Regions from separate parts of the Ligilactobacillus sp. LYQ60 genome, predicted to be linked through region 1. Evidence: riboswitches for the same ligand, from Rfam matches in the RefSeq annotation. Region 1 holds a riboswitch; each other region holds the start of a gene.
The links. A riboswitch is a leader RNA that binds a small molecule or an ion and turns the genes downstream of it on or off. The one in region 1 is predicted to bind lysine.
Positions count from the first base shown of each region.

Region 2: another riboswitch for lysine. It lies ahead of ACI3EZ_RS02895 (amino acid permease); the one in region 1 lies ahead of lysA (diaminopimelate decarboxylase).
Region 3: another riboswitch for lysine. It lies ahead of yjeM (glutamate/gamma-aminobutyrate family transporter YjeM); the one in region 1 lies ahead of lysA (diaminopimelate decarboxylase).

Region 1 covers NZ_JBJFZV010000001.1:146,391-149,538, reverse strand. The annotation lists gene dapD (2,3,4,5-tetrahydropyridine-2,6-dicarboxylate N-acetyltransferase) at 1-583, opposite strand, end outside; gene lysA (diaminopimelate decarboxylase) at 586-1,899, opposite strand; lysine riboswitch at 2,006-2,193, opposite strand; gene ACI3EZ_RS00660 (aspartate kinase) at 2,381-3,148, shown strand, end outside.
Region 2 covers NZ_JBJFZV010000002.1:2,404-5,551, reverse strand. The annotation lists gene ACI3EZ_RS02905 (sulfite exporter TauE/SafE family protein) at 1-100, opposite strand, end outside; gene ACI3EZ_RS02900 (zinc-ribbon domain-containing protein) at 249-1,151, shown strand; lysine riboswitch at 1,193-1,368, shown strand; gene ACI3EZ_RS02895 (amino acid permease) at 1,476-2,948, shown strand.
Region 3 covers NZ_JBJFZV010000005.1:78,940-82,087, reverse strand. The annotation lists gene glmU (bifunctional UDP-N-acetylglucosamine diphosphorylase/glucosamine-1-phosphate N-acetyltransferase GlmU) at 1-1,047, opposite strand, end outside; lysine riboswitch at 1,212-1,385, shown strand; gene yjeM (glutamate/gamma-aminobutyrate family transporter YjeM) at 1,498-3,036, shown strand.

The sequences.
Region 1 (3,148 bases):
CTGCGGCAATGACTGCCCCGTAGCCAACCCGGACGCCTTCTAGTACAACTGCATTGGCGCCAACCATAACGTTGTCCTCAATAACAACTGGTTGCGCGCTTGCCGGTTCAATTACTCCGGCTAAAACGCTCCCCGCGCCAATATGACAATGCCGGCCGACTTGCGCTCGGCCCCCTAGGACTACGCCCATATCGATCATCGATTCTTCCCCGATTACAGCGCCGATGTTAATGATAGCCCCCATCATAATGACTGCCCGGTTTCCAATTTTAACCTGGTCCCGGATAATCGCTCCGGGTTCAATTCGAGCATCCGTGTCAATGTAGTCTAGCAGCGGAACGGCGCTATTTCGAGCAAGTACTTCGACGTGGGTTGTTTCAATTACTGTGGCATGCGCCGTAATAAAGGGCTTAATCTTTCCCCAATCACCAATCAAAATTGCCATGGTTGGTGTATGAAAACTGGTGATTTCTGCTGGGAACGTAACAGTCGTAAATTTTCCTTGAAGATAAACCCGAACGGGCGTTGTTTTAGGGGCGTTTCCAATGTAGTTAATTATTTCTTGGGTATTCATTTGCTTCATTTTTAATTACTCCCTTCATACGGCAAATCATTAATTACTAGTTGTGAATAGCTTTCACGTCGAATTACGAGTTGCGAATGTCCGCGCTGTGCAAAAACGACTGCCGGTCGGCAATTTCGGTTGTAATTAGATGCCATTGAATAACCATATGCGCCGGTTACTGGTATCGCCACAATGTCTCCTGCGGATAACGGTGCAATTCGTAAATCATCCACTAAAACATCTCCCGATTCGCAGTACTTTCCAACTAACCGAATCCGGTTAATTGCGGGGGCGGTTGGACATGCAGCATTTAATGCAGTGTAGTGGGCATCGTATAGGGCTGGTCGAATGTTATCGCCCATCCCCCCGTCGACGGCGACGTACGGTAATCTCCCGGGGAGGTGTTTTTCACTCCCCACGGTATATAGCGTAGTTCCGGCGGGACCAACGATGGCCCGCCCGGGTTCGACCCACAAGGCTGGCAGTGGCAAATGGGCTTGCTTAAAAGATTGTTTGACAGTGGTGGTAATTGTTTGAAGAATCGTCTTCACGGGAACCGGGTGCTCATCATTTGTATACTGAATGCCAAATCCCCCGCCAATATCAAGTACGGCGGGGATTACCGCAAAGTTACGGGCCCATTGTGCAATAAGGGTGCATAATCGGTTAATTTCCGTAACGAAGCCATCCGGTACAAAGATTTGTGAACCGATGTGAGCATGAACCCCAATGAAGTTCATGCGGGGACAGGCTAAAATCCACTGCAACGCGGTAGTTGCCTGCCCTGAAGCGAGATCGAACCCAAACTTACTGTCAATTTGGCCAGTCGTAATGTATCGATGAGTGTGTGCCTGTACCCCAGGCGTCACCCGAAGCATCACGTTGACCGTAGCGTTCTGGTTAGTCAAAACCTGCTTTAGTAAGTTAATTTCGTGGAAATTATCAATAACAATTGTTCCGACATGCTTGGTAATTGCAAATTCTAGCTCTGCTTTTGTTTTATTATTTCCGTGAAAACAAATTCGCTCCGGTGGGAAGTGAGCTTGAAGCGCAGTATAGAGTTCTCCCCCTGATACCACATCAACATGACACCCTAAACGGGCCATTAACTGGTAGATTGCGATACACGAGAATGCCTTACTTGCGTAACAAACGGCAGATGTGAGCTCCGAAGCGGCAAGTGTTTGTGTGAATTGAGAAACAGCCGCCTTAAGCTGGTCAACGTCGTATACGATTAGTGGCGTTCCGTATTTACGGGCAAGTGTCAGGGCATCACATCCCCCGAGCATTAAGTGACCAGTTGGCGTTGTTGCGAATTGGTGTGAAAATGACATTTTAATTCCCCCATACGTTTTGAGTACAGGGCGCTAAAAAAATCCCCCGTGTGCGCGTCACACAGGGGAATCTACGTAATCGTTAATTAAAATTAGTGTAGAAATCCGATGTCGATAGCGCCCCGCAAGCCTTTATTTTCTTGCGACAGTCTGAAGTCTCTTAAACTTCAACCCAGCAAACCAGAAATAAAATTCCCTTTCCAGCGCTTCGGCGACCGCTCCTTTCACTTGGGATCATCGTTCGGGAATAAACTAACCCAAGATACTGATATTGGCCGCGCCTCTTCGACTTGCTTTTAATCTACACTGCTATTTACTAAATGTCAATCGCTAATTGAAATTTAATTTTCATTATTTTTTTCTTCCTTAGATGGCACCACTATTTGTTATTTTTATTTTACTTTAGGTGTTGACAGCACCAAATGCGTTATTAAAATAATACGTAATCTTTCACAGAATTCTTATTTGGAGGGGAAATTACATGAAAGTCGTTAAGTTTGGGGGAAGTTCGCTCGCAGATGGGCCACACGTTGAGCAGGCAATCGCAATTATTAGGGAAGACCCGAAACGCCGAATAATGGTGGTATCTGCTCCCGGGAAACGTTCAGCCGATGATGTTAAGGTGACGGATTTATTAATTGCATACGCAACCGCCGTTCTTCACCGTGATGATTACGCTGCAATTCGGGAAGAAATTATTCACCGGTACTTCGAAATTGCTGCGTACTTTAATTTACCGCAAAGTGACTTACAGTTTATTCCACAAACGATTATTTCCTTAGCGGAGACTTCCTTCCCGAACGCAGACTATTTAATGGCCGCGTTTAAGGCTACTGGGGAACGGCTAACAGCCTTTCTGATCGCTGCCCTCCTCAACTATCAGAAGATTCCTGCTCGTTTCATTGATCCCAAAGAAGCGGGAATTGTTGTAAGTGATCAACATGGCCCCAATAATGCAACGGTTCTCCCTGAAACCTATGATCACCTGGTGCGGCTCCAAGCTTTCCAGGAAGTTTTGGTGGTTCCGGGATTTTACGGCTATACTTCTGCCGGAGAAATTGCCACGTTTTCTCGCGGGGGATCAGACATTACTGGCGCTATTATTGCGCGGGGAGTGGCAGCTGAATGCTACGAAAACTTTACGGACGTAGATGCGATTTATGCGGCCAATCCAGCAATTATTTCCAATCCGCGTCCCATCAAAGAAATGACGTATCGGGAAATGCGCGAACTGGCATACGCCGGTTTT
Region 2 (3,148 bases), on a different contig from region 1:
CAATTGGAGTGACAATCATTCCGCCCCCAATTCCAAGAATTGCGCCGAGCGTTCCGGCAAGGAACCCCACAAAAAGCATGATCGCTGCTGTTGTAATCATACGTAACGCTCCTTTTTATAAAATCACCTTCATTATACTCTTTTCAAAAAGACCGGCTGATTAAGTTTTGGTTCTGCTGCGGGTTAGTGCATAAAGTATGGTATATTGAAGGCAAACTGAAATATGACTAAGAACGGGTGAGGAGTTAATGTATACGTGTGAACGCTGTGGCCACCAGTTAGAAGGAAACCAAGACAAGTGTGCCTTTTGCGGTGCCCGGCAACAACGGGATAATGCTACGGGTGAAAAGAAAAAATGTAAGAAGTGTCACCGTGATATTCCGGTAAACGCTAATTTTTGTCCGTACTGTGGGGCGGATCAAGCATACCTCGATCCGAATGAACTCCACCAGGAAGAAGAGGAGGATCTCCAGGGAAAGACCGTGCAGGGTGACAGGCCAATTCGGGTGACAACAATCAATAGTGAGGAGGACCTTCAGCGGTTCTTGATGGAAATGCAGCAGCAAATGCAACGAGAACAGCAGCGGGTGCCACACCTTCCCCGAAATGAGTCAGCTGAACCGGGGATTATTCCTTCAACGAAGTTAATGATGCGGGATACGTTTGTTTTAGGAAAACGGATGGGCCGGGCAGATTTTTGGTGGGGAACGCTTGGATTGGTTTTATTGCTGGCCTGTTATACGGTGGTTGTTGGGCTAGGGGTTCAGCTGTTAGTTGAACTCGGAATTAGTAAAACACTTGCTCTTCGGGTTGGCTTTACCCTTGGAATGGCTGGAACAACGGCAGCTGTGATTTGTAACTTAACGGCTCAGGTTCGGCGGTTTCATGACGCTGAATTACCCGCGTTTTTCTTTCTTTTTATTATCCTGTTAGGGGATATTCCGCTGCTTTTATTGTGCATAAAGGGACAGGTAATTACTAATGATCGGTATACTTTTCAGGCTCCCCGGGAACGGATGATAGCGTTTGAACAGCACTTCCAGCAGCACCAGCAAGAAGCCAAACAAGAAGAGGAACAAGATGAAGCGGAGAACCGGGTGCGGAATGCGGGGAAACAGCATGATGAGCACCATGACGATCAAGATGAGTGAGTTAGGGATTGTATTTAAGCGCTAAGTTTGGTATTGTAACACTATCGAACAGAGGTTGCGGTAATCAGTAGTAACTTAGTTGAGGCAGGGGATTGCCATTGAAGCTAGGTGAAAGGGTGCACCGCCGAAGCCTTACCTGGATCCTCCCGGGTGAAGCTGGGCGTCTGGTTAAGAGCTGGACGACTGTCGCGGGTGACCGCGGAGCGCTATCGATATCCATGAATCAGAGATAACTGTGAAGTGAGTGGGGCGTAGTTCGAGGCTACGCCCTTTTTGGTGTTGATTAGTGTTTGCCTCAATAATATTACTGAGGAGGACGAACCCATGAAAAAGGATTCGCACGAATATTCACTAAAACGGGACTTAAAGACCCGGCATCTTTCGATGATTGCCCTCGGAGGAAGTATCGGGACGGGGCTGTTTGTCGCTTCGGGTTCCGCAATCTCTACGGCCGGCCCTGGAGGCGGGTTGATTGCCTACGTCGCAATTGGGGTGATGGTGTACTTCTTGATGACGTCACTGGGAGAAATGGCGACATACATGCCGGTGTCGGGATCATTTGCTACGTACACAAAGCGGTTTGTTGACCCGGCATTAGGCTTTGCGATGGGGTGGAATTACTGGTTTAACTGGGCAATCACTATTGCGGTTGATGTCTCAACGGCGGCATTGGTGCTGCAGTTCTGGTTCCCCCACGTTCCTAATTGGATTTTTAGTCTGGGCGCATTAAGCTTAGTCTTCTTGATTAACTTTCTCTCCGTTAGGTCGTACGGAGAGACAGAATACTGGTTATCCCTGGTAAAGATTGTTACCGTTATTGTTTTCTTGTTGGTTGGTTTTCTTACCATCTTAGGCATTATGGGAGGGGGCCATGCGGTTGGCCTTCGTAACTTCACATACAAGCAGGCCCCGTTTGTGGGCGGATTGCCGGCAATTCTCAACGTCTTTGTTGTTGCTGGATTCTCATTCCAGGGGACGGAACTTGTTGGGGTTACGGCTGGCGAATCAGCCACACCTGAAAAAAGTGTGCCGACAGCAATCAAGCAGGTTTTCTGGCGGATTCTGTTATTTTACATCCTGTCAATCTTTGTAATTGCTTGCATTATTCCGTATACCAGTCCGGATTTACTAGGTTCTTCGGCTAAGGATATTGCCATTAGCCCGTTCACGCTGGTCTTTAAACGGGTCGGGTTAGCCTCGGCGGCCTCCGTGATGAATGCGGTCATTCTTACGGCGGTTCTGTCATCGGCTAATTCGGGGATGTACGCATCAACCCGGATGTTAATGTCGCTGGGGCAAACCGGTGATGCTCCGCGGATTTTTGGCAAAGTGAACCAACGGGGAATTCCGCTCCCAGCGTTACTGGTAACAACATTGGTTGGGTTGGCCACGTTCTTGACGAGTATTTTTGGGCAAAAGGTTTATATTTTCTTAGTGGCTGCGAGCGGGTTAACCGGGTTTATTGCGTGGGTTGGAATTGCAATTTCACATTACCGGTTCCGGCGGGCATACGTTGCTCAGGGGAAGGACTTAAACGCTCTGAAGTACAAGGCAAAATGGTTCCCGTTTGGGCCGATTTTGGCGTTTGTAATGTGTATTTTAGTGATTGTGGGGCAAAATACTAAGGCGTTTACCCACCTTGACTGGTATCAAATTTTGATTACGTACATGTCGGTTCCGTTGTTCTTCGGACTGTTTTTCTACTACAAATTTAAGCATCATACGAAGTTAATTCCGCTCAAGGAAGTTGACCTGACGACGACCCGGGTAACGGAGAAGAAACAGGTTGACAAGTAGGCGGAGCGGATTATACTGAAACCAAAGCTAAAGTGTTAAACATCATAATTCGCCATAAGTAGGTTTTCAGAGACGGGGAATGGTGAGAGCTCCGAACCGAAACTCCAGCGAGTTAAGTATGGGCGGGTAATGCCGCACGGGAGACCGTTACCTTAGTTGAGTGCGCAAGGAATGCGAACTTGGGTGGTACCGCGAAACGG
Region 3 (3,148 bases), on a different contig from region 1:
TTCGCAGAAGTTTCCGATATGAACCCCTTCACCAATCTCTGCCTTTGGCCGGAGGTGACTGTACGGTCCAATATTACTATCCTTATGCATTACCGCATTTTCAAGGAATGATGCCGTTACCGTTACGCCATTCTCAATGACACTATCCCGAATCTCGGAGTGCGCACCAACCACACAATCACTCCCAATGATTGTCTTCCCTTTAAGCACCACCCCAGGTTCAATTACAGTATCGTTCCCAATCTGGACATCCGCATCAATGTACGTGGTCGCTGGGTCGATCATGGTAACCCCGTTTTGCATGTGGTGGGTGTTAATTCGCTGCTGCATCACCCGCGTTGCGTTTGCCAGCGCCACCCGATCATTAACGCCCATTGATTCCGTGAAGTCGTCCATTTGGAAGGCGTCGACCTGTTTACCAGCCTGTTTTAAGATACCAATGACATCCGTGAGGTAGTACTCACCCTGCGCGTTATCGTTGGATAACTGGTGAAGTGCGGCAAATAATTCCTTATTATCAAAACAATACACACCCGTGTTAATTTCCTGAACAGCTGCTTCTTCTGAAGTTGCGTCCTTCTGTTCAACAATCTTGGCAACCGTTTCATCCGCATTCCGGATAATCCGTCCATAGCCAAACGGTTGTTCCGTATGCGCCGTTAAAACCGTGGCTGCCGCTCCTTGTTGCTCGTGGTAAGCAAACAACTGTTTAAACGTCGTCGCGGTAAATAATGGGGTATCACCACACGTTACGAGGGTAACGCCATCCTTGGGACCCAAAACATCCTCCGCTTGCATCACGGCGTGCCCCGTTCCAAGCTGTTCCGCCTGCAAAGCATAGGTGGTTCGCTCACCAAGAAGGCGCTTAACCTGATCCGCACCGTGACCAACAATAGTCACAATCTGGTCAATTCCAACCTGCTCCAGTTGAGTTAATACGTGATCAACCATTGCCCTCCCACAAACGGGGTGGAGGACCTTATATAACTTCGACTTCATTCGGGTTCCCTGACCTGCTGCTAAAATCACTGCATATTTCTCTGTCATAATTCCTCAAATCCTTTATTAACTAACTAATCTTAATCTTACTCCATGTCCTGAAGAGACGCAATTTTAGCTTCAAATCATAATTCCAACATTTAATAGAATAATTGAAAAAATATTCGCCTTTCCTTGACGATCACGAATGAACGTAGTATAAAGTTGGTAAATAAGGTAATAGAGGTCGCGACCAATAAGAGTACCTTTTCGGAGGCTTGCCCACGCCGATGATGAAAAGCGAAAGGAGCGGTTGCCGAAGCATCAGTTCTTGGGATGAGCTGAGTGCTGGGACGTAGTTGAATAAGCTACGGACTGTCGCAGTAATGCGGAGCGCTATTCACACGGAACGGATAAACCCCTCCTGGTGCATGTGGTGCCCGGAGGGGTTTTCTTCACCAGTAGTGTTAGCCAACCTTTATTAATTATTTAATCCAATTAATTAAGGAGCGGTTACTGATGGAAAACAGTCAACGCAAAATGTCAATGTGGAGCCTGGTCTTAATGATCTTTGCCGCCATTTATGGGCTTGGTAATACGACCGTCGGCTTCTACCAAATGGGATACGGTGCAATGCTCTGGTACGTTTTAGGGGCACTATTCTTCTTCATCCCTAGTTCACTTATGTTCGCGGAATATGGTTCCGCCCTCCAAGACAGCCAAGGAGGAATCTACTCGTGGCTCCAAGCTAGCATCGGCGAAAAGCCCGCGTTCATCGGAACTTTTATCTGGTACGCAGCATGGGTTATCTGGCTGGTGACAAACTTCTCAACGATTTCAGTTTCAATCTCGGGGGCTATTTTTGGAAGGGATACTACCCAGTCATGGCACCTCTTCGGATTAACGTCCAACCAAACACTTGGGTTAATCGGAATTACCCTCCTCGTCTTCGCGACGTTCGTATCAACCCGCGGGTTTGATAAGATTGAAAAAATCGCCAGTTTCTGTGGAACGTTTATTATTGGAGTAGCCATCTTCTTTCTTATTGTCAGTGCTATCTACCTGGTAGTCGTTCATGGTCACCTCGCTCAACCATTAACCACCCAGAGTATGGTAAGATCCCCGAATCCCGCATTCGGCTCACCCATCGCACTAATGTCGTTCTTTGTTTACGCGGTCTTTGCGTATGGCGGAATGGAAACGATGGGCAGCACCATCGATAAGGTAAAGGACCCAGACAAAAATTTCCCACGGGGGATTATCATTGCCGCTATCGGCATGATTGTAATCTACTGCATCGGTGTCCTTGCTTGGGGGGTTACCGCTAACTGGCACCGGGTTTTAAGTGGCAGCAACGTTGACCTAGGGAACATTACCCTGGTATTAATGAGTAACCTTGGATATTCAATTGCGCACACTCTTCTCCACACATCCGTTGCCACCGCAAAAATATGGGGATTATGGGCCGACCGGATTATCGGGATTGAAGAAATCTTTTCAATTTTTGGGGCCATCTTCATCCTCATCTACTCCCCGTTAAAGACAATGATTATTGGAACCCCGCAACGGTTATGGCCAACTAAACTCACCAAGCTCAATGAACACGGAATGCCAGCAACTGCCATGTGGCTCCAAACCATTATGGTTGTGCTGATTATCCTCGGGGTTTCCTTTGGGGGTAAATCCGCGCAGGCATTCTACACTGTTCTGCAGGATATGAACAACGTCACAACCTCCGTGCCGTATCTCTTCTTGATTGCGGCCTTCCCGTTCTTTAAGAAACGGCATGACTTAGAACGGCCATTTGAGATCTACACCAACCGGGCATTGACCACAACAGTTTCGTTTATTAGCTGGACTACCGTTTTCATGGGGATCGTCTTTACGGTTATCCAACCACTCCTTCAACACGACCTTTATACCGCCTTCTGGACGGTCTTTGGCCCAGTCTTCTTCGGCATCGTTGGCTGGAGCTTCTACTCCCTAGCTGGTTACCGGCAGCGCCACCGAACTGCAACGGGAATCCCCGTTGCAGAAGAGCTAAACAGCAACGATTAGTTACCATAATAAAAAATGAGGGTGTGATGAATGTCACACCCTCATTACTATTTTCGTTAATTCGGTGCCAAGGCAACCGGGCCAAATAGAAGTACTAACCGCCGAATCTTTC